Regions from separate parts of the Streptomyces doebereineriae genome, predicted to be linked through region 2. Evidence: riboswitches for the same ligand, from Rfam matches in the RefSeq annotation. Region 2 holds a riboswitch; each other region holds the start of a gene.
The links. A riboswitch is a leader RNA that binds a small molecule or an ion and turns the genes downstream of it on or off. The one in region 2 is predicted to bind S-adenosylmethionine.
Positions count from the first base shown of each region.

Region 1: it holds a riboswitch for S-adenosylmethionine, as region 2 does, so the genes downstream of both, thrC (threonine synthase) here and RNB18_RS53780 (putative leader peptide) in region 2, are expected to answer to the same signal.
Region 3: it holds a riboswitch for S-adenosylmethionine, as region 2 does, so the genes downstream of both, RNB18_RS23770 (amino acid ABC transporter permease) here and RNB18_RS53780 (putative leader peptide) in region 2, are expected to answer to the same signal.

Region 1 is NZ_JAVREZ010000014.1:108,994-116,667, forward strand. It holds gene RNB18_RS33680 (NADH:flavin oxidoreductase) at 1-1,095, opposite strand, end outside; gene groL (chaperonin GroEL) at 1,471-3,096, opposite strand; gene RNB18_RS33690 (cold-shock protein) at 3,454-3,660, opposite strand; gene RNB18_RS33695 (ubiquitin-like small modifier protein 1) at 4,104-4,379, opposite strand; gene thrC (threonine synthase) at 4,427-5,710, opposite strand; SAM riboswitch class I at 5,728-5,886, opposite strand; gene RNB18_RS33705 (glucosyl-3-phosphoglycerate synthase) at 6,024-6,968, shown strand; gene RNB18_RS33710 (alpha,alpha-trehalose-phosphate synthase (UDP-forming)) at 7,064-7,674, shown strand, end outside.
Region 2 is NZ_JAVREZ010000010.1:111,198-118,871, reverse strand. It holds gene RNB18_RS27700 (ABC transporter permease) at 1-690, opposite strand, end outside; gene RNB18_RS27695 (ABC transporter permease) at 687-1,646, opposite strand; gene RNB18_RS27690 (ABC transporter substrate-binding protein) at 1,650-3,272, opposite strand; gene RNB18_RS53780 (putative leader peptide) at 3,458-3,544, opposite strand; SAM riboswitch class IV at 3,608-3,717, opposite strand; gene RNB18_RS27685 (MFS transporter) at 3,732-5,192, opposite strand; gene RNB18_RS27680 (winged helix-turn-helix transcriptional regulator) at 5,298-5,684, opposite strand; gene RNB18_RS27675 (LUD domain-containing protein) at 5,799-6,428, shown strand; gene RNB18_RS27670 (TauD/TfdA dioxygenase family protein) at 6,651-7,463, shown strand; gene RNB18_RS53775 (putative leader peptide) at 7,659-7,674, shown strand, end outside.
Region 3 is NZ_JAVREZ010000008.1:116,082-123,755, forward strand. It holds gene RNB18_RS23745 (LLM class flavin-dependent oxidoreductase) at 1-867, opposite strand, end outside; gene RNB18_RS23750 (putative leader peptide) at 950-1,096, opposite strand; gene RNB18_RS23755 (GNAT family N-acetyltransferase) at 1,093-1,848, opposite strand; gene RNB18_RS23760 (transporter substrate-binding domain-containing protein) at 1,889-2,911, opposite strand; gene RNB18_RS23765 (amino acid ABC transporter ATP-binding protein) at 2,964-3,743, opposite strand; gene RNB18_RS23770 (amino acid ABC transporter permease) at 3,740-4,723, opposite strand; SAM riboswitch class IV at 5,059-5,168, opposite strand; gene RNB18_RS23775 (glutathione S-transferase C-terminal domain-containing protein) at 5,234-6,100, opposite strand; gene RNB18_RS23780 (putative leader peptide) at 6,154-6,276, opposite strand; gene RNB18_RS23785 (IlvD/Edd family dehydratase) at 6,419-7,674, opposite strand, start outside.

The sequences.
Region 1 (7,674 bases), on a different contig from region 2:
GTCGTACGGCGCAAGCTCGTCGAAACGGCCCGCCAGCACCTTCGCGGCCCACTGCGGGTCCTGAAGCAGCGCCCGCCCGATGGCGACCATGTCGTACTCCTCGCGCTCCAGGGCGTCGAGCAGGTCGTCGATGCCCTTGACCGGGGAGCCCTCGCCCATGAAGCCGCGGATGAAGTCGCCGTCGAGACCGACCGAGCCCACCGTGATGGTGGTCCTGCCGGTGAGCTTCTTGGTCCAGCCGGCGAGGTTGAGGTCGGAGCCGTCGAACTCGGGGAGCCAGTAGCGGCGCGTGGAGGCGTGGAAGGCGTCGGCACCGGCCGCGGCGAGCGGCGCGAGGATCGCCTCCAGCTCCTCCGGCGTCTCGGCGAGGCGCGCCTTGTAGGCCTCCTGCTTCCACTGCGAGTAGCGGAAGATGATCGGGAACTCCGGCGACACCGTCTCGCGTACGGCCGCCACGATCTCCGCCGCGAACTTCGTGCGGGCGACGGGGTCGCCGCCGTAGGCGTCGGTGCGGCGGTTGGTGCCCGCCCACAGGAACTGGTCGACGAGGTAGCCGTGGGCGCCGTGGATCTCCACACCGTCGAAGCCGATGCGCTCTGCGGCGGCCGCGGCCTCGGCGAACGCACCGATGACGTCGTCCAGGTCGCGCTGGGTCATCGCCTTACCGGTGGGCTCGTCGGAGCCGAGGCGCAGGCCGGAGGGGCCGACGGCGGGGGCGTCGGCGTAGGGCTGCTGGCCCTGCTCGCGGACCATGCCGATGTGCCACAGCTGCGGGACGATGGTGCCGCCCGCCGCGTGCACCTGCTCGGCGACCTTCGCCCAGCCCGCCAGCTGCTCCTCGCCGTGGAAGCGCGGGACGCTGTCGCTGTTCCCGGCCGACTCGTGGCCGACGTAGGTGCCCTCGGTGACGATCAGGCCGACTCCGGCGGCCGCGCGGCGGGAGTAGTACGACGCCACGTCCGCGCCGGGGATGCCGCCCGGGGAGAAGTGCCGGGTCATCGGCGCCATCACGATGCGGTTCGGGACGGTCAGGCCGTTGATGTGGGCCGGGCGGGAGAGGATCTCGGCGGCGCGGGAGGTGGCGGGGGCGGTCACGTGGCAGTACTCCTCGGTATGTGCATGCGCATGGACACTACCCAGGTGCCAACCGCCTCATCCCGCTCAGGATTTCCCGGGGCGCTGTGACTCCGGCCACGCATGGAGGCCGCGCATGAAAGAAGCCCGCCCCACCATCGTGGGACGGGCTTCGTGTCGAGCGCCGGGCAGGCCTTGCACCTGCATCTCCCCGCAGGAAGCGGGGCGTCTTTCCTTGGACCACCAACGCGTAGTCGACCGACGGGAGTTCACGTCGAGCGGCTCGTGATCAAGCATAGCGCAGGAAAAGACCGGGGGCGGCCATCCCTGTTTCCAGGAAGTGCCGCCCCCGGGAAGGACGTTGATCAACCGTCAGGCCTGGCGGCCGGGGGTCGATCAGAAGTCCATGTCACCGCCCGGCATGCCGCCGCCGGCCGGGGCAGCGCCCGCCTTCTCCGGCTTGTCGGCGATGACGGCCTCGGTGGTGAGGAACAGCGCGGCGATGGAGGCGGCGTTCTGCAGGGCAGAGCGCGTGACCTTCGCCGGGTCGATGATGCCTTCGGCGATCATGTCGACGTACTCACCGGTCGCGGCGTTCAGGCCGTGGCCGACGGGCAGGTTGCGCACCTTCTCGACGATGACGCCACCCTCGAGACCACCGTTGACGGCGATCTGCTTGAGCGGGGCCTCCAGGGCCAGCTTCACGGCGTTGGCGCCGGTCAGCTCGTCACCCTCCAGGTCCAGCTTCTCGAAGACCGAGGAGGCCTGGATGAGGGCCACGCCACCACCGGCGACGATGCCCTCCTCGACGGCCGCCTTCGCGTTGCGAACGGCGTCCTCGATGCGGTGCTTGCGCTCCTTGAGCTCGACCTCGGTCGCGGCACCGGCCTTGATGACGGCGACGCCACCGGCGAGCTTCGCCAGGCGCTCCTGGAGCTTCTCGCGGTCGTAGTCCGAGTCGCTGTTCTCGATCTCGGCGCGGATCTGGTTGACCCGGCCCTGAACCTGCTCGGAGGAGCCGGCACCGTCGACGATGGTGGTCTCGTCCTTGGTGATGACGACCTTGCGGGCACGGCCCAGAAGGTCGATGGAGGTGTTCTCCAGCTTGAGGCCGACCTCCTCGGAGATGACCTCGCCGCCGGTGAGGATGGCGATGTCGTTCAGCATCGCCTTGCGGCGGTCACCGAAGCCCGGGGCCTTGACGGCGACGGACTTGAAGGTGCCACGGATCTTGTTGACGACCAGGGTCGACAGGGCCTCGCCCTCGACGTCCTCGGCGATGATCAGCAGCGGCTTGCCCGACTGCATGACCTTCTCCAGGAGCGGGAGCAGGTCCTTGACGGAGCCGATCTTGGAGTTGGCGATGAGGATGTACGGGTCGTCGAGCGACGCCTCCATCCGCTCCATGTCGGTGGCGAAGTACGCCGAGATGTAGCCCTTGTCGAAGCGCATACCCTCGGTGAGCTCCAGCTCCAGACCGAAGGTCTGGGACTCCTCGACGGTGATGACGCCTTCCTTGCCGACCTTGTCCATCGCCTCGGCGATGAGCTCGCCGATCTGGGTGTCGGCGGCGGAGATGGAGGCCGTGGAGGCGATCTGCTCCTTGGTCTCGACATCCTTGGCCTGCTCGAGCAGGGCGGCGGAGACGGCCTCGACGGCCTTCTCGATACCGCGCTTGAGGGCCATGGGGTTGGCGCCGGCGGCTACGTTGCGCAGGCCTTCCTTGACCAGGGCCTGGGCGAGCACGGTCGCGGTGGTCGTACCGTCACCGGCGACGTCGTCCGTCTTCTTGGCGACTTCCTTGACCAGCTCGGCGCCGATCTTCTCGTACGGGTCCTCGAGCTCGATCTCCTTGGCGATGGAGACACCATCGTTGGTGATCGTGGGGGCGCCCCACTTCTTCTCGAGGACGACGTTGCGGCCCTTGGGGCCGAGCGTCACCTTGACGGCGTCCGCGAGCTGGTTCATGCCGCGCTCGAGGCCGCGCCGCGCCTCCTCGTCGAACGCGATGATCTTGGCCATGTGAAGTGGTCCCTCCAGGACTGGGGGTGATTCCTTCGGACCGCGCCCGCGCCCGCGACGGACGGCTCGCCGGCCTGTGGATCCTTGCCCCACAAGGCCTGCGGGCCTCACCGACCCGGTCCATCTTTGTCACTCTCACCTTCAGAGTGCTAACGCCAATGATTAGCACTCGGCATGGTCGAGTGCAAGCGCCTCTCGTGTATCGGGCAGGACACCGAGCACCGGAGACAGCTCGCTACCGGCCCGTACGGGCCGGCCCCGGGCATGCCGAAGGGCCCGTACCCCATGACTCCCTATGGGGGACGAGCCCTTCGAAGAAGAACAGAAGAACGACGCTGTTGTTACCCGGCGCGTGCTTCAGCCGGTCGCCAGGCGAACCATGTCCGCCTGCGGCCCCTTCTGACCTTGCGAGATCTCGAACTCGACCCGCTGGCCCTCTTCAAGGGTGCGGTAGCCGTCCATCTGAATCGCGCTGTAGTGGACGAATACATCCGCACCACCGTCGACCGCGATGAAGCCGTACCCCTTCTCCGCGTTGAACCACTTGACGGTGCCCTGAGCCATGCCTAACTCCCCTATTACTGGCCCTTGCACGGATCCACACTTCGTGGATCCGGGTCAGACCTCACCCCCCACATGGTTGGGGGCGTGCGCCGGAACGCGTCGACCGCGGCTGAATGTATCTGTCCAACTGCCGTCTGCAACAGGTCAATCGGACGAGAATTCTGGACGGAAGGGGTCCGGAATGTAGTGAGAATTCGCCTGAATTCGGGGCAAGTCGGGCCCCATAAAAGACACATAAGGCACTTAAGACGCGCACACTTTGGCTACTTCTCATCGCATGTGGAGCGAGAACTCATATGCACGCGGCAAGAAGAAAGCCGCTGCTTCCCCAACTGTACCGCGCTCAACCATAGAGAATTGCCCCCTCCGCTTCTCAAGCGGAGGGGGCAATCCGATGAACACTCGGTAATTACCGTTACCGAAGGTAATGACCAGTCATACGGTCACCCGCCGGCGACGGCCGGAATGATCGAGACGCCGGCCCCGTCGGGCGTCGCCGTCTCCAGCCCCTGCTCGAAGCGCACATCGTCGTCGTTGACGTACACATTGACGAACCGCCGCAGCTTGCCCTGGTCGTCGAGAACGCGCGCGGCGATACCGGTGTGGTTCTTCTCCAGATCGGCGATGACGTCGGCGAGGGTCGCGCCCTCGGCCTGCACCTCGGCCTGCCCGCCGGTGTAGGTGCGCAGGATGGTGGGGATACGGACGGAAACGCTCATGTTTCAGGACCTCCGGTCGGGGTGAGGGCTTTCAGCGGCCGCGGCGACTACGCGAGGCCGGCCTCGCGGAACGAATCCAGGTTGGGGCGGATCGTGGCGGTGAGACCCGTACCCGCCACCGCGTCCAGCGTCTTCAGACCATCACCGGTGTTCAGCACGACGGTCGTCAGCGAGGGATCCAGCAGACCGTTCTCGATCAGCTTCTTCGCCACGCCGACGGTCACGCCACCCGCGGTCTCCGCGAAGATCCCCTCGGTCCGCGCGAGCAGCTTGATCGCGTCGACGACCTGCTCGTCGTTCACGTCCTCCACCGCACCACCGGTGCGACGCGCGATGTCCAGCACGTACGGACCGTCCGCCGGGTTCCCGATCGCGAGGGACTTGGCGATGGTGTTCGGCTTCTGGGGCCGGACCACGTCGTGGCCCGCCTTGTACGCGACCGACACCGGCGAGCACCCCTCGGCCTGCGCGCCGAAGATCTTGTACGGCTTGTCCTCGACGAGCCCGAGCTTGATCAGCTCCTGCAGACCCTTGTCGATCTTCGTGAGCTGCGAGCCGGAGGCGATCGGCACGACCAGCTGGTCGGGGAGCTGCCAGCCCAGCTGCTCGCAGATCTCGTACGCCAGGGTCTTGGACCCCTCCGCGTAGTACGGCCGCAGGTTGACGTTGACGAAACCCCAGCCCTCGCCGGCCGGGTCGCCGATCAGCTCGGAGCAGAAGCGGTTCACGTCGTCGTAGTTGCCCTCGATGCCGACGAGCTCGCCGCCGTAGATCGCGGCCATCACGACCTTGCCCTGCTCCAGGTCGTGCGGGATGAACACGCAGGATCGGAACCCGGCCCGGGCCGCGGCGGCACCCACGGCGCCGGCGAGGTTGCCGGTGGAGGAGCAGGAGAGGGTGGTGAAGTCGAAGGCGCGAGCGGCCTCGATGGCCTGGGCGACGACCCGGTCCTTGAAGGAGTGCGTCGGGTTGCCGGAGTCGTCCTTCACGAAGAGCTTGCCGGCGTCGACACCCAGCTCGCGGGCGAGGTTGTCGGCCTTGACGAGCTTGGTCCAGCCGGGGTTGATGTTCGGCTTGTCCGCCACGTCCGCGGGGACGGGCAGCAGCGGGGCGTAGCGCCAGATGTTCGCGGGGCCCGCCTCGATCTGCTTGCGGAGCTCCTCGGTGTCGTAGGCCGAGAAGTCGTACGCGATCTCGAGCGGGCCGAAACACTCCTCGCAGGCGAAGACCGGACCGAGCGGGACGCGGTGGCCGCATTCGCGGCAGCTCAGCGCCGCGGCGGGACCCAGATCGACGGAGTTCGTGGTGCTTGCAACAGTCTGCACAGCCATGGAGGCGAGGCCCTTTCTCCTCATCTTCCTCACGACGCATCTCGCCGTGAGACGGATTTGGCACCTTCCCGAGTCGGGAGCCTCGCGGAAACGATCGTCAGCGATCGCTACGAGAACCGACTGGAGGGTTGCCGGGGCTTCATCGGGCCGTATCCCTCTGCCCCTCTGGATGAGCGGTATGAAGTTGTGAACAGCGGGCCACCCAGGACATGCGATGGTCATCCGCGTTGTTCAAGACTGTAACCGACGGCCAGGACAGTTGAGAGAGACGTCCGAACCGCGAGATGGATCAAAGGCAGAGGAGCCGCGCACTGTGCTGAACGAAGTCGAGCGCTGGCTGGCCACGCGTTCCTGGTCCGTGACCGATCGCCCGCTGCACAGGATCATGGCGGCGAAGCGGGGCACGGGCCGGACGGTCAGTGTTGTCCTGCCCGCGCTCAACGAGGAGGAGACGGTCGGTGACATCGTCTCCGTGATCCGTCATGACCTCATGCAGCAGGTCCCGCTCGTCGACGAGATCGTCGTCGTCGACTCGGGATCCACCGACCGCACGTCCGAGGTCGCCGCCGCGGCCGGTGCGCGGGTCGTCCACCGCGACGACATCCTCCCGCGCATACCCGCCGTGCCCGGCAAGGGCGAGGTCCTGTGGCGTTCCCTGCTCGCCACCTCGGGGGACATCGTCTGTTTCATCGACGCCGACCTGAAGGAGTTCTCCTCGGACTTCGTCTCCGGCATCGTCGGCCCGCTGCTCACCGACCCCGAGGTCGACCTGGTCAAGGGCATGTACGACCGTCCCCTGGGCGGCGCCGCCGGGCAGGGCGGCCGGGTCACCGAGCTCATGGCACGTCCGCTGCTGAACATGCACTGGCCGCAGCTGGCCGGTTTCGTGCAGCCGCTGGGCGGCGAGTACGCGGCCCGGCGCTCGTTGCTGGAGCAGCTCCCGTTCCCCGTCGGCTACGGCGTCGAGCTGGGCATGCTGGTCGACGCTCTGCACCTGGTGGGCCTGGACGCGCTCGCACAGGTCGACGTCGGTGTGCGCAAGCACCGTCACCAGGACGGGCAGGCCCTGGGCCGGATGTCCGCCGCGATCTACCGCACCGCCCAGCTGAGGCTGGCCCGCGGCCATATGATCCGGCCCTCCCTCACCCAGTTCGAGCGGGGCCGGGACGGCTTCGAGCCGCGTACGTACTCCGTGGACACCGAGGAGCGGCCGCCGATGGTGGAGATCGCGGAGTACGCGAAGCGTAAGGTCGCGTGAGCGACCGGGTGACAGAACGGGGCGTTCCGTATACGTCCGCGCACTGAGCGCAACCGTACGTTTGAGCGTTTCCGGGCCGGGCTAGGTTGTGGCGTATGGCTTCCACGTCTTCCGTGCAGGGTGCTGCCCAGGTGCTGGTCGCGTCCAACCGCGGCCCGGTCTCGTACGCGGTCCAGGAGGACGGTTCGCTGAGCCCCAAACGGGGCGGCGGCGGACTGGTCTCGGGGCTGTCGGCCATCGGTCCGGAGGCGGGCGCGCTGTGGGTGTGCTCGGCGCTGTCCGACGGCGACCGCGAGGCGGTGCGGCAGGGGGTCGGCGAGGACGGCGTCCGCATGCTCGCCATCCCGGCCGACGTGCACGCGGACGCGTACAACGGCATCGCGAACTCGGTCCTCTGGTTCGTCCACCATCTCCTCTACCAGACCCCGCTGGAGCCGGCCTTCGACGCGGAGTTCCGGCGGCAGTGGGGGTCGTACGAGACGTACAACCGCGCCTTCGCGGAAGCTCTCGCCGAGGAGGCGGGCGAGGGGGCGGCGGTCCTGGTCCAGGACTACCACCTGTGTCTGGTGCCGGGGATGCTCCGTGAGCTCCGTCCCGACCTGCGCATCTCCCACTTCTCGCACACGCCGTGGGCGCCGGTGGACTACTTCCGGATGCTGCCGGACGACATCGCGGGCCAGGTCCTTCGGGGCATGTTGGGCGCCGA
Region 2 (7,674 bases):
GATCACCGGGCCCGCCGCGTTGGGCAGTACGTGCCGGCCGAGGACTGAGTACCAGCGGGTCCCGCACGAGCGCGACGCCTCGACGAAGACCGCCTGCCGTACCCGCAGCACCTCCGCGCGTGTCACCCGGGCGAAGGCGGCGACGCTGGCGGCCCCGACCGCGACGGCGACCTTGACCGTTCCGTAGCCCAGCGCGGTGACCAGCGCCAGGGAGAGGAACAGTGCCGGGATCGACAGCAGTACGTCGACGAAGCGCATCAGTACGTCGTCGACCCAGCGGCCCACGAAGCCGGCGACCAGGCCGAGCAGGCCACCGACCACGAAGGCGACCGCCACCGCGATCAGCGTGGCCTTGAGTGACAGCTGCGCACCGTGCACCACCCGGGAGAACAGGTCGCGTCCCAGTTCGTCGGTGCCGAACCAGTGTGCGCCGCTGGGGCCGCGGAAGTTCTGCGACGGCACCCCGTGCAACGGGTCCTGGGAGGTGAACAGACCCGGCCGGAACGCGGCCAGTACCACGAGGACCACGATGAGGACCGATGCCAGCAGGCCGGGCCGGCGCACGAAGAAGCGCAGGACGCGCCGCAGTTCGAGACCTTCTCCGGGACTCGGGTCGGGGCCGGGTTCGACGGATCGTGCGGGGCCGAGCGCGGCGCCGGTGGCGACGTCGTCGACGAGGGGCTGGGTCATGCCAGGCTCCCCTTCCTGCCGGAGGCCACGACGATCCGCGGGTCGAGCAGCGGATAGACGAGATCGACGATCAGGTTCGCCAGCACGAAGATCAGCGCTCCGAACACCACGACTCCCTGGACCAACGGGATGTCCTGGGCCGTGACCGCGGCGGCCGTCACCCGGCCCAGGCCGTCACGGGAGAACACGGTCTCCACGACCACCGAACCGGCGATCAGTTGCCCGGCCAGCAGCCCGACGACCGTCAGCGCCGGCAGTGACGCGTTGCGCAGGGCGTGCCGCAGGTGGATCCGCAGCCTGCCCGCGCCCTTGGCCCGCGCTGTCTCCACATAGGCCTGATCCAGGGCCGTGAGCAGGCTCTTGGCCAGCACCTGCGCCACCAGCGCGCCGGTCGGGAGCGCCAGCGTCAGCGACGGCAGCACCAAGCCCGGCAATCCGTCGTTGCCGAACGCGGGGAACCACCGCAGCCGGAAGGAGAACAGCTCGACGAGCAGCAGCCCGACCCAGAAGGTCGGCACAGACACGCCCAGCGGCGGCAACGACAGCAGCAGTTGCCGCAGCCATCGCCGCGAGGTGTAGGTCGCCAACACCGCGAGAGAGCCGCCGAGGACCACCGCGAGCAACAGCGCCGTGCCGGTCAGCGTCAGGGTCTGTGGAAGTGCGTCGCTCAGGGTCGTGGTCACCGATCGGCCGGTGGAGACCGAGTCGCCGAAGTCCCCGCGTACCGCGTCGCCGAGGTGGTCGGCGTACTGCACCAGCACCGGCTTGTCGAAGCCGTACTCGTGTCGGAGCCTGGCGAGCTGCGCCGGATCGACCTGCCCCGAGTCCGCTCCGGCGCCGGCCATCGCCGACACCGGATCACCGGGGAGGAAATCCAGCACCAGGAACGAGACCGTGTAGGCCGCCCACAGCACCCCGAGGGCCTGTGCGAGGCGTTTGATCACATAGCGGCGCATGCGTCAGCCGATCCAGGTGTCGTGCAGCTGGATCCGGCTGGAGGCCTCGAAGTCGAGGTCGTGCACCTTCTTCGCCACCCCGAGCTGGGTCTGCAGCTCCACCACCGGCACGATGTACGCGTTCTTCACGATCAACTGCTGTGCCTGGTCGACCAGTTGCTTGCGCTTGGCCGCATCGGTGGTCGCCGCCTGCTGGTTCAGCAGCGAGTCCAGCGGGCTTGCGGGCAGGTGGTAGAAGTTGGCCAGCCGGGTGGAGTACTGGCTGCGCAGGATGTCCGGGTCGGCGCGGGTCAGGTTGCCCCACCCGGCGTCGAAGTCACCGGACTGCAGCGTCGCGGCGAGCTGGCTGATCTGCCGTTCCTTGAGCGCGACGTCGATGCCGACGGCCTTGAGCTGCTGCTGGATCAGCTCCAGCGCGGGCTGGTTCGTGGCCGCATTGGCGAACCACGTGACGGCCAGGCTCAGTCTGGTGCCGTTCTTCGTCCGGATGCCGTCGCTGCCGGTCTTCCAACCGGCCGAGTCCAGCAGCGACTTCGCCTTCGCCGCGTCGTAGGCCAGAGCCGAGCCGAGGTTCGCGTAATCCGGCGTGGTGTGCGCCAGGATGCTGGTGGCCGGCTGCGTGCCGGTCGGGAACACGGCGTCGACGATCTGCTGCCGGTCGATGGCGAACAGGATCGCCTGACGCACCTTCACGTCCTTCAGCAGCGGCCGGGAGTTGTTCAGCCCCAGGTTGAACACGTTGCCCGGGTTGGCCCGTCCCAGCAGGCTCACCTGGCCGCCCTTGAGCGCCGCCTCGTCGGCCTTGCCGACGCTGCTGATCGCGTCCACCTGGCCGGACTGCAGGCTGCCGGTGCGCACCCCCGCCTCGGGCACCACCTTGAACACCACCTTGTCGAGGTACGCCTCGCCCTTCTTGGTCCACAGCGAGGAACCCCAGTCGTACTTGGCGCGCTTGGCCAAGGTGATCGACTGGTTCTGGACGTAACTCTTCAGCGTGAACGGGCCGCTGCCCACGATCCCCTGGCTGCACTTCTGTTGCGGGGACTTCTTCGCGCTCGCCGACGATTCGATGCCCAGTGAGAACGTGGAAGTGGCCTGGAGGAACTGGGCGTTGGGCTGCTTGAACTTCACCCGCACGGTGAGCGGGTCGACCGCGGTGGTGCTCTCCACGCCGCTCAGGTATCCCTGGGCCAGGATTCCCAGGGCGCCGAGCTTCGGTACCGCGTCGAAGTTGTCCTTGACCACCTGCGCGGTCAGCGGTGTTCCGTCGCTGAAGGTGACACCGGATCTGAGGTGGAAGGTGAAGGCCTTCGTGTCCGGGCTGATGTCCCAGCTCTTCGCCAGCCACGGCACGATCTTGCCGGTCTTGGGATCCTGGTCGGTCAGGGAGTCGACGACCTGACGCAACGAGTAGATGGTGTCGTTGCTGCCGACCTGCTGCGGATCCACGCAGCCGGCGTCGGAACCCACCGCGAACGTCAGTGTGCCGCCGGGCCTGGCCTGACCGCCGTCGTTGCTCGAGCTGCTGCCGCTGCCGGACGAGCATGCGGTCAGCAGCACACTGGTTGTCAGGAGCGCGGACAGTGCCGCCCATCGGGCAGAGCGGGAATCCGGATGAGATATCACGGAACGAGGTCTCCTACTCGAAAGCCGACACGCACGTTCTACGCGCGCGGGCATGGAGATGAGGGGATGGTGTTGCTCACGAAAAGAGCCGCACTGTGTGAGAGCGCTGAGAGGGAAAGGGCTCAGGAATTGCCGCGCGTGTCAAAGACAGCGGTGAGCGGCTTCAGCCAGTCGACGGGACGCAGTCAGCCATGACACAGGCAGCTGGTGATGCGCTGCAGGTCGATGTGGCGTCGACGGGAGAAGCGGGGGAGAGTCGCGGAAGCCGTCATGGAGAGACTCGAGACGCTGCTGTGCCGCACGCTCACTCCTCCATGTCGGGCCCCTGCCGCGGGGCCTCGCGCTTGCCGGGTCGGCGACCCGGCCGGGCTTTCACCTGGAGCACCCCACCGCGTCGGAGGGTTGCCGGTCAGCAAGCCAGGGCTTGATGCTGACACTCAATGCCATTTGAAACTTTATCTATCTCCGACGTAATCCGTCAACGGGGTGCGGGTGTCCTGGCCCGGGGAGCTGAGGACGGGGTCGAGCCGTGAGGTGCGGACGCAGCAGTGACAGGACGGCGGCCGCGGTGAGCAGACCGGCACAGAGGAGAGTCGCGTGTGCAAATGCCGTACGGGGGCCGCCGGTTGATCCCGACGTACCGTGCAGATAGCTCCCGGAGACGGCGCTGAGGGCGACGGCCGCGGCGATCCGCTGGGCCATCTGGAGAATGCCACCGGCCACTCCCGCGGCCTCGGCCGGAGCGTGCTGAAGGACCAGGGCCTGGTTGGGGGAGACGGTCAGCCCGGCGGCGGCACCGGACAGGAGTTGAACGGCGGCGAGCAGCAGAGGGAGCGCGGTGCGCGGCGCGGTGAGGGCGACGGCCGCGCCGCCCAGCAACGTGAGGATTCCCAGGGCGAGACCGACGGTGACGGTGTGCGGTCCGAGACGGCGCACCACGCGCCAGGCCACGGCCGAGGTGACTCCCATGGCCACGGCGGATGGGAGGGTGACAAGAGCGGCGGTGAGCGCGGACAGTCCGAGACCGCTCTGCAGGAACATGGTCAGGACCAGCGTCGCCGCCAGCGAGGAGCCGAAGGCGGCCATCGCGATGGCTGTCCCGAGCGTGTACGGGCGCGAGCGTGGGAGTGAAGGGTGCACCAGCGGAACCCGTCCGGATCGCATGCGCAGACGTTGTCCGAGAACCAGGCAGCAGGCCAGTCCGACCGCGGTGACGGCCCACAGTGCCGCACCCTGGGCGCTGCCCGGTCTGCTGATGAAGGGCAGCATCAGGGCCAGGGTGAGCGCACCGGCCCAGATCAGTCCCCACCAGTCGAGCCGACTGCGTCCGACCGTCCCCCGTGCCTTCGGGAGCCAGCGGAACGCGAGCCAGAGGGTGACCATCCCACAGGGCGTGTTGAGCAGCAGGCACAGCCTCCATCCCAACTCAGGGCCGCAGGTCGCGACCAGGGCGCCGCCGAGCGCCGGTCCGAGCGCCGCGGCGATGCCGCCCGTGACGGCGTACAGGCCCAGTGCACGCGCCCGGTCCAGGCCGCTGAAGACGTCCTGAAGGGTGCCGATGACCTGGGAGTTGACCAGACCTGCCCCGGCGCCCTGCACCAGCCGCGCGGCGATCAGCAGGTCCGGTCGCACACCGGTGGCGGCCACCGCACCGAAAAGGACGAAGGCCGACAGCCCGACGAGGAACAGCCCTTTGCGCCCGCGCACGTCACCGAGGCTGCCGCCCGGCACCAGCATCAGGCCGAAGGTCAGTGAGTAACCGGCGACGATCCACTGCACATCGGTGGGACCCGCCTCGAGCGACTGACGCAGCGCCGGCACAGCGATGTTGAGGACCGACTGGTCGAGAAGAGTTGTGACCCCTGCCGCCATGCACACCATCAGCACCCGACGGGCGGCGCGATCTTCTCCCGGGAGCATGCGGACATGGTCACACCGGTGGCCGGCCCTCGTCCCCCGTCACGGCGTCCTGTTCGCAGAACGGAAACACCGCGTTCGCAAGCGATGAGGACAGGGAGGCGCGCCTCAGGTGCGGGTGTCGTACGCGTCCCGGGCCTTGTCGATGTCGTCGATGTGGGTCAGAGCCCAGTCGAGGAGCGTGCGCACCGTGTCGAGGAGCGTCCGGCCCAGCGGGGTGAGCTCGTAGTCGACGCGGGGCGGCACGACGGGATGCACGGTTCTCGAGATCAGGCCGTCGCGCTCCAGAAGACGCAGGGTCTCGGTGAGCATGCGCTGGCTGATACCGGGGACGGCGTCCTTGATCTCGGTGAAACGCCTTGTGCCCGGGCCGAGTTCGTGGATGACGGTCAGCGACCATTTGGAGCCGACACGGTCCAGGACTTCACGGACCCGGCAGGTGGTGTCGTCCCGCCCCTTCAGCACCCTCGTGGGATCGGCATCGTGGGTGGCCATGGTTCCCTCCGGCTCACTGAGGCAGTAAAAAGTGCCGTCTTCCGCGGCCGGCCCAGGGTTTCGCAGACTGATGCCAGTTACCAGACGGACCCGACGCCCTCGCCGGAGGACCCCATGACCGCGCCCGCACCCGTAGTCGACGAGACCTTCGCGAAGCCCGCCGACGAGGCCCAACTGGACCGTGCCGCCGAAGCACTGCGCGACCACAACTACATCGTGCACCTCGTCGACACCCTGACCGACGCCCGCGAACTCGTCCTCGCGCTGGTCGCGCGCGACCAGACAGTGTTCACCGCGAGCAGCGAGACACTGCGCCTGTCCGGAATCACCGAAGCGCTCGACGAGTCCGGCGACTTCACCTCCGTGCGGGCCGCCTCGGGCAACCTGGGCGACGACGTGTATGCCCAGATCCGGCTCGGGGCAACGCCGGACGTCGTCGTCGGCAGCGTGCACGCGGTCTCCGAGGACGGATATCTGCTGGTCGGCTCTGCCAGCGGCAGCCAGCTCGCCCCCTACGCGTCCGGAGCCCGCAAGGCGATCTGGGTGGTCGGCGCACAGAAGATCGTCCCGGACATGGCGACCGGGCTCCGCCGCATCCACGACTACAGCCTGCCCAAGGAATGGCGCCGGCTGCAGGAGACCTACGCCCAGACCTCCTTCATCGGCAAGATCCTCATTCTGGAGCGCGAGGCCTTCCCCGAGCGCGGTGTGGTCGTCCTCGTCCGCGACACCGTGGGCTTCTGACGCCTGCCCGGAAGATTCATGCAGCTGCAATGATCCGTCTCGGGCTCGCCTGGTAGACATGGTGGGGTGGGCATCCCAGTGCTGCTGTACCGCAGGTTGTACGTGGATCTGGCACGCGTCGACGCGTCCGCGTGTCGCCGCGTCTGACGTCGCCTTCATCTGTCAGGTGAGAGGTGACCGCAGCGCGAGACCCCCCGTACGGCAGCACACAGAGGGAGAGCCATGAGCACTGTCGCCAGCCACGAGATCCGACGGGCCGGACCGCGGTTCGGTGCGGAGGTGACCGGCATCGACCTGAAGGCCGGAATCGACGACCGGACCGCCGAGGAACTGCGCCGGGCGTTCCGGGACCACAAAGTGCTGGTCTTCCGCGACCAGCACCTGACACCCGGTCAGCACGTCGAGGCCATCCGCGTGTTCGCGGAACCGTTCGACCACCCGACCGCCGTGAAGGACCCCGCCGATCCGCTGGTCTACCCGTACAACGTGCAGAAGACCGGCAAGGCCAGTACCTGGCACATCGGCGGTCTGTGGCGGCAGCCCGTCTTCGCGATCGAGTCGCTGACCTACGAGGTCGTCCCCGAGCTGGGCGGGCACACACTCTGGGCCGATCTTCAGGCGGCGTACGACGACCTGTCCGAGCCGTTCAAGGTGCTGCTCGAGTCGGTCGGCGCGCTCTACGACGGCAACGCGGAGAACTACGCGCAGGGCAGCAAGCGGACAGCGGGCGGGGAGACCGTCGAGCATCCCGTCGTCCTGACGCACCCCGAGACGGGCCGGAAGGGGCTGTTCATCAGCACGTCGGCGATCGGCCTGACCGGTGTGACGCCTCAGGAAGGGAAGGTGCTCCTCGACCATCTGCTCCGGCACGCCTCGTCACCCGACTACACGATCCGCTTCGGATGGAACCCGGGCGACTTCGTGCTCTGGGACAACCGGGCGACCTGGCACTATGCCGTGGACGACTACGGCGACGGCGCCCGCGCCTACCGCAAGGTCATCGGAGTGGAGCCGGTGCGGCAGTCTGCGGCCTGACCAGGTTTCGGTGAAGGGCCCTGCGCCCGCTGTTTCAGCGACGGCGGGCGCAAGGCACAGCGCACCGGGGTCCGGTGCTCCCCGCGACCGATCTGGTAACGGGCACATGGCAGGAACACGAAGGCGTCGTTGCAGTCACGAGCGGTCAACCTCCGCCCGTTGACCGTGGGTTGGGGCAAATGTAGCGTCCCCGGCATGTGGATCTCTCTGT
Region 3 (7,674 bases), on a different contig from region 2:
ATGAAGGAGTTCGTCGGCACGGCCGGCCGTCTCCTGCTCGGCGCGGATCTCGGAGACGATGGCGCGGGCCTGGCCGGTGTCGTGCGGGGTGATGTAACCGACGTCGGCCTGGCGGGCGATGAGCCGGTAGGGGACGGTCTGGTGCCCGAGGGCGGTGACGAGCGGCTGGCCCTGCGGCGGTCGGGGCGTGATGGAGGGACCCTTGACGCTGAAGTGCTTCCCCTCGAAGTCGATGTAGTGCAGCTTGTCCCGGTCGATGAAGCGGCCGGTGGCGGCGTCGCGGATCTCGGCGTCGTCCTCCCAGCTGTCCCAGAGCCGGCGCACGGCCTCCACGTAGTCGGCGGCCTCGTCGAAGAGGTCGGTGACGAGTTCCTGCGTCTCGGGACTGTCGTAGGCCTCGATACGGGGGATGGTGCGGCGGCCGAAGTGCGCGGCCTCGCCCGGTCGCGCGGTGATCTGGACCCGCAGGCCCGCGCGGCCGGTGCTGACGTAGTCGAGGGTCGCGATGGCCTTGGAGAGGTGGAACGGCTCCGTGTGGGTGACCACCGCGGTCGGGACCAGGCCTATGTGCCGGGTGAGCGGGGCGATGCGCGAGGCGATCAGAACGGCGTCGAGCCGGCCGCGGACCTGGTCGGTGCGCTCGTCCGGGTCGAGGAAATGGGACGACTGCGGGCCGAGGCCGTCCTCGATGGTGACGAAGTCGAGCAGGCCGCGCTCGGCCTCGGCGACCAGGTCGGCCCAGTATCCGGCGGTGAGCAAGTCGTGGGGCCGGGCCTCTGGCTCGCGCCAGGAGGCGGGGTGCCAGCCGGTGCCGTCCAGAGCGACGGCGAGATGCAGCAAGGAGGGAGACGAAGAAGAGGGGGACACGGGTGGGTGCCTTCCTGAAGATCCGTACGAGATGGCCGGCCCCCAGGAGGTCGGGGCACGGCGGCTGGGGCAGCTGAACGGGTCAGGAACAACAGAGCGCGGTGGACACGCGCAGGAGATCGATGTGGGGCCGGGAGTGGAGGTGGGCGGAGCGGAGTGTGCTGATCACGCCCGTCACCTCCTCCTTCTGGACGCGCGACGGCGCCCGGCGGATCTCGTCGTGAGTCACAACACCGGGCCCTGGTGGGATGTTCCTGGACTGCGGACCAGGACGATGGGCGAGCGGCGGCGCAGGGTGAAACCGATCGACTCGTAGAGCCGGATCGCCCTGGTGTTGTTCGCCGCCGCGTGCAGGAACGGGGTGTCGCCGCGCTCCCGAATCCCGGCGGCGACCGCGCGGACCAGGCGGGTGGCGAGGCCCCGGCCCCGGTACGCGGGGTCGGTGCAGACCGCGCTGATCTCGGTCCAGCCGGGCGGGCGGAGCCGTTCGCCGGCCAGGGCGATGAGCCGCCCTTGGTCCCGGATGCCGAGATAGGTGCCTAGTGCGATGGTCCGCTTGAGAAAGGGTCCCGGCTTGGTGCGGGCGACCAGGTCCAGGATCTCGGGTACGTCGTCGGGGCCCAGCCGTACCGCCTCGGGGGCCGGTTCGGCGCGCAGCGCGGTGTCGACGAGTTGGACGCCCACGCCCCCGCCGACGATCTCCCAGCCGGCCGGGACCGTCTCAACGGGCTTGATCCGTACGGTGGTTCCTGGGCCGACGAGCGTGAGCAGGTCGGCCCAGGCGGCCGGGTCGCGGGGATCGGCGAGGGCGGCGAAGGCGTAGACGTCGTCCGGGTAGCGGGCGGCGCGGCCGACGCGTTCGGCGAGGTGGGCGTGCGGGCCGTCGAGGGCGGCCCATACGGCGTTGTCGAGGACGGATGTGTCGTGCGCGGTGGGTCTCGAGAAGGCTCCGCCTGCGCGGAAGTCGGTCTGCTGGGCCACGGAGGCGGAGTCCTTTCCTACCGGGTTCGCCGAGGACGGGTCAGGAGTTGTCGAGCGGCAGACCGGGCGGGTTGACCTCCGACTTGGAGACGGCGTCGTTGGAGAGGTTCCACGCGGTGAGCCACTTGGCGTACTGACCGTTGTCGATCAGGTGGTTGATCGCGTCGGCGAGGGGCTTGGCGAGGCCGCTGCCCTTCTTGGCGGTCGCGGCGATCAGGCCCTGGAGCGTCTCGCCGGCACCGGAGTACTGGCCCGCGATGCGGGTCGCGTTGGGCGTGCTCGCGGTCTGGGTGACGTGGTAGGAGGAGTTGGGGCTGGGGCCCAGGTAGGCATCGATCTTGCCGCTGGCGAGGGCCAGGTAGATGCTGGGGCTGTCCTGGAAGTACTTGATGGTGAGCTTCTTGCCCTCCTTCTTCAGCTTGGCCTGCCACTCCAGCAGGATCCGCTCCTGGTTGGTGCCGGCACCGACCGAGACCGTCTTGCCCGCGAGGGCCTCGTAGTCGCCGTCGAAGGTCCACTTCGAGGTCTTGAGCGTCTCGAAGGCGAGGTCGTCCTTGCGGTAGGAGGCGAACTCGTACTTCTGCTTGCGCTCCTCGGTGTCGGTGATGTTCGAGAACCCGACGTTCACCTTGCCGCTGTCGATGCCGACGAAGAGGTTCTCCCAGGTGAACCGCTTGACCTCGGGTTCCAGGCCGAGGACGGCGGCGACCAGGCGGGCCAGGTCGGTCTCGGAGCCGGTGAGGGTCTTCTGGTCGCTGCCCACGAAGCCCAGCGGCGGGGAACCGGAGGGCAGGGTGCCGGAGCCGATGACGAGCTTGCCGCTCTTCTTCACGGCGGCGGGCAGTTCGGCGCTGATGGACTTCACCTCGGCGACCTTGAGCGCGGTCTCCTTGGCGGCGCCGTTGGACAACCGGCCCACGGTCACCGTGCCGGCGCTGTCGGTCGTCCCGGTGGCGGCGTCGCTGTCACCGCCGCAGGCCGCGAGCCCGCCGGCGAGGGTGGCGACGGTGGTCGCCGCGGTGATGCCGCGTATCAGGCTGCGTCGGGAGGGGTGAATGGGCATGGCTGTCCTTAGGAGTTGGGAGAAAAGGGGTGAGGAGTTGGGGGAAAGGGGTTCAGAGGACCTTGCTCAGGAAGTCCCGGGTCCGCTCGTGCCGCGGCCGGTCCAGGACCTCGGAGGGCGGGCCCTGCTCGACGATGCGTCCGCCGTCGATGAAGACGACCCGGTCGGCGATCTCGCGGGCGAAGCCGATCTCGTGGGTGACGATGACGAGCGTGGTGCCGCTGGTCGCCAGGTCCTTGATGACGGCGAGGACTTCACCGACGAGTTCGGGGTCGAGGGCGGAGGTCGGCTCGTCGAAGAGGATGACTCCCGGGCGCAGGGCGAGGGCGCGGGCGATGGCCACGCGCTGCTGCTGGCCTCCCGACAACTGCCGGGGGTAGGCGCCGGTCCTGTCGCCGAGCCCGACCCGGCCGAGGAGTTCGCGGGCCAGTTCCTGCGCCTCCGCCCTGCCGAGCTTGCCGGTCGCCACCGGCGCGGCGGCCACGTTGTCGAGGACGGTCAGGTGCGGGAACAGGTTGAAGTTCTGGAAGACGAACCCGATGCGGCTGCGCTGGGTCAGGATGGCGCGCTCGCTGAGCTCCTTCAGCCGGTCGCCCTGTCGGCGGACGCCGATCAGCTCGTCGTTGACGCTGACATGGCCGATCTCCGGCTTCTCCAGGTGGTTGATGACCCGCAGCAGGGTGGACTTCCCGGAGCCGGACGGGCCGAGGATCACGGTGACCTCGCCGGGCCGCACGGTCAGGTCGACCCCGTCCAGTACCCGGTGGGTGCCGTACCACTTGTGCACGCCGTGCACTTCGAGCGCGACCGGGGTGATGTCGGTGACGGTCATATCGCGGTCTCCCTGCGGACACGCGCCTTGAGGTCGGTGAGACCGGCACGCAGTTTCTGGAGCGGTGTCGGCGGCAGGGAGCGGGTGGCGCCCCGGGCGTAATACCGCTCGACGTAGAACTGGATGATTGAGACGGCGCTGGTGAGGATCAGGTACCAGACGGTGGCGACCAGCAGCAGCGGCACGATGTCTCCGGGGTAGGTGGAGCCCATGGACTGCACGGTGCCGAACAGGTCGAGCAGGGAGACGTAGAAGACCAGCGAGGTGCTCTTGATGAGGCCGATGAGCTGGTTGACGTAGTTCGGGGTGATCGAGCGCAACGCCTGCGGGAAGACGATCTTCCGGAACTGGTACCCCTTCGGCAGACCGAGTGCCGAGGCCGCCTCGTGCTGGCCCTGGTCGACGGAGAGGATGCCGCCACGGACGACCTCCGCGGCATAGGCGGCCTCGTTGAGGCTGAGGCCGATCACCGCGATGACCATGTCGGTGGCGAGCCGGGACTCGTCGAAGGAGAAGAAGGCCGGCCCGAAGGGGACGCCGACGCTCAGCGTCTTGTACAGGGCGCTGAAGTTGTAGAGGAACAGCAGGAGCACGATCAGTGGAATGGAGCGCAGAGCCCACACATAGGTCCAGCTCACCGCCCGCAGCACCGGGCTCTTCGAGAGCCGGGCCAGGGCGAGCAGAATGCCGCCGAGGAGGCCCAGCACCGCGCTGTAGGCGGTGACTTCCAGGGTGATCAGTAGCCCGTCGAGGACGGTCGGCCGCAGGAACCAGTAGCCGAACCGGTCCCACTGGTAGAACGGGTTGGTCACCAGGCCGTGGACGAACTGGGCCGCCAGAACCAGGACGACGGCGGTGGCGATCCAGCGGCCCGGTCGCCTCAGCGGCAGAACTCGCTGCGCTGCGAGTGGCTTTGACGATGCGTCGGGCTTCGGCGGTGCGTCGGTGACGGACACGGCGGCACCTGGGGGTTCACTCATGAGGGGGCTCCGGCGGAGTCGGGTTCCCCTGGGGCACGGCGAACACGGCGTACTACGGCGGCAGTACGTGACGCTCGGGCACCGGGGGCTGGGCGGACGACGGCACACCGCGAACGCGGCGTTCGTCAGGAACGCGGGGGCTGGGAAGGAATGTCAGCCCCGACAGCGGGCACGGCCCGGTGCGGTACACAGTGCGCTGCTCACGCGGAGCAGATCGACGCTCCGGTCTGCCACGAGCACGTTCGTGTACGGCTGTACGCAGCTCGGGGAGCGGCGCGTGGCCGTCCTGGAGACTGCGTACATGTCCGTCACCGTGCTCTTCCGGCCCCTGGGGCCCCTCGCGCTTACCGAAACGTGATCCGGTCCGGTCGTCACCTGGGGCACCCCACCGCGGAGCGAGGGTTGCCGGTCAGCAAGCCAGGGCTTGTCGCTGACACTCATGACCGTTCTGGGCCGTAGTTAAGACAATTGCCCGAACGAATGTCAATCCTGGTCCATCAGGTGGAACCCTCAGGACGTGCGGGCGGCGTGCGAGGCCCAGTCCAGAATCTGTACGGCGGCCCCGGCGGCCTCCAGGCCCTGGCAGTGGGCGTGGTGCCGGCGGGCGATGCCGTCGAGGTCGAGGTGGGTGCCGAAGGCCGGGTGGGCGGTCAGACGGCGGGCGTAGGCCCACAGCGCGGGATGGCCGGCGAGGCGCTGCACCGCGGCGGCGTCGAGGTGGTGGCGGTGCACGGTGTCGAGTTGCACCAGCGTGACCCACAACTCGACATCGGCGGCGGTGATGTGATCCCGGATCAGGAACTCGCGGTCCACCAGCCAGCGCTCCAACGAGCCCAGGGAGTCCAGCAGTTGCTGCAGGGCGGCGACACGGTCCGCGTCGTCACCGCCCGTCCCCCCGGCCTGCTGCGCGGCCTGCGCGATGCCCTTGCTCATCCGCTCGACGGCCTCGGTCTCCGACTCCGCTCCGCACGGGTACAGCGCCGGACGTCCGCCGCCGAAGTGCCGGGCCAGGTCGCGGGTGATGTCGGTGGCGTGGGTGCTGACGATCCGTCCCGACCAGTCGTCGCTGAGCACGGGTGCGACGGCCGCGCCGGTGTACCGGTGCGCGCTGGCCTCGTACAGCGGGCGCAGCGCGGAATGCCCCCCGTCGGGACAGTCGGGAACCGGGTCCAGGAGGGTCACGGGACAGATGTCGTCAAGGCCGAGCAGGCTGTGCACGACGGCGATGCGCAGACCGTCAGCGCAGGCGGCGGCCAGGTGCAGCCGGTAGCGGCGCGGCACGGCGTAGTGCCCACTGCGGGCGTCCTGGCCGATCCGGCCCCGGAACGCGGGGGCCGGGTGGGTGGCGGAGATGCGGGCGAGCGGTGTGACGGACATGGGTCTCCCCGGGGTGTCGGTGTGCAGACGTACACGCGGCGGAAGCGTCGGGCTCAGCCCAGGGGCCTGATGGCGCTGCAGACCCGAAGAAGATCGATGTGGCGGCGGGAGGTCAGAAGAGGCGAAGGCCGGGATGTCCGGCTCACTCGGCCGACGGCCGGTTCCACGCGCCCCATGTTTCCCTACCTGTTCACTAGGATTCCCATCTGGAGTGTCGATCGGGCCGGGGCGCACGTCAAGAGGGCGTCCACGAGGCGGTCAGGGGCAGGGTCCGCGGCCCGGCCGGGCGGCGAGGTGGGGATCGCCGGCCGCGACCGGTCAGTGCGACTCGCGGCTGACCGCCGAGCCGCTGGAACCGAGGAGGAAGTCCAGGTCGGCTCCCGTGTCGGCCTGTTGGACGTGGTCGACGTACAACCGCTCCCAGCCCCGCCCCGGGTTCGCGAAGCCCTCGACGGTGGCCGCGTTCGGGGTGCGGGCGGCGAGTTCGGCGGCGGGCACCTCGAGGTCGACACGGCGGGCCTCGACGTCGAGGCTGATGACATCGCCGGTCCGTACGAGGGCGAGCGGTCCGCCCGCCGCCGCTTCCGGGGCCACGTGCAGGACGACCGTGCCGTACGCGGTGCCGCTCATCCGGCCGTCGCAGACGCGGACCATGTCCCGCACCCCCTGCTCCAGCAGCTTGGTGGGCAGTGGCATGTTGGCCACCTCGGGCATGCCCGGATACCCCTTGGGGCCGCAGCCGCGCAGGACCAGGACGGAGTCGGCGTCGACGTCCAGGTCCGGGTCGTCGACGCGGGCGTGGAAGTCCTCGATGCTGTCGAAGACGACGGCCCGGCCCCGGTGCCGCAGCAGATGCGGTGAGGCGGCCGCGGGTTTGATCAGCGCTCCGTCGGGGGCGAGGCTGCCGCGCAGGACGGCGATGCCGCCCTCCTCGACCAGGGGCCGCGCCCGGGTCCTGATCACCTCCGCGTCCCAGATCGGGGCGTCGGTGAGGTGGTCCACCAGGGGCTCGCCCGTGACGGTCAGCGCCTCGGGGTCCAGGAGGTCGGCGACCTCGCGCAGCACGGCGAGCAGGCCGCCGGCCCGGTGGAAGTCCTCCATGAGGAAGCGCCCGGCGGGCTGGAGGTCCACCAGGACCGGCACCCGGGAGCCGATGCGGTCGAAGTCGTCCAGGGTCAGGTCGACGCCCAGCCGGCCCGCGATGGCGAGGAGATGGACGACGGCGTTGGTGGAGCCGCCGATCGCGGCCAGCGCCACGATCGCGTTGTGGAAGGACCCCTTGGTCAGGAAGGTGCTCGGGCGGCGCTCGGCGGCCACCAGCTCCACCGCGAGCCGCCCGGTGCCGTGCGCGGCCGCCAGCAGCCGGCTGTCCGGCGCGGGCGTTCCGGCCACCCCGGGGACGACCGTGCCCAGCGCCTCGGCGACCAGCGCCATCGTCGAGGCCGTACCCATGGTGTTGCAGTGTCCGCGGCTGCGGATCATCGAGGACTCGGAGCGGGTGAACTGCTCCTGGGACAGGGTGCCGGCGCGGACCTCCTCCGACAGCCGCCACACGTCCGTGCCGCAGCCCAGCG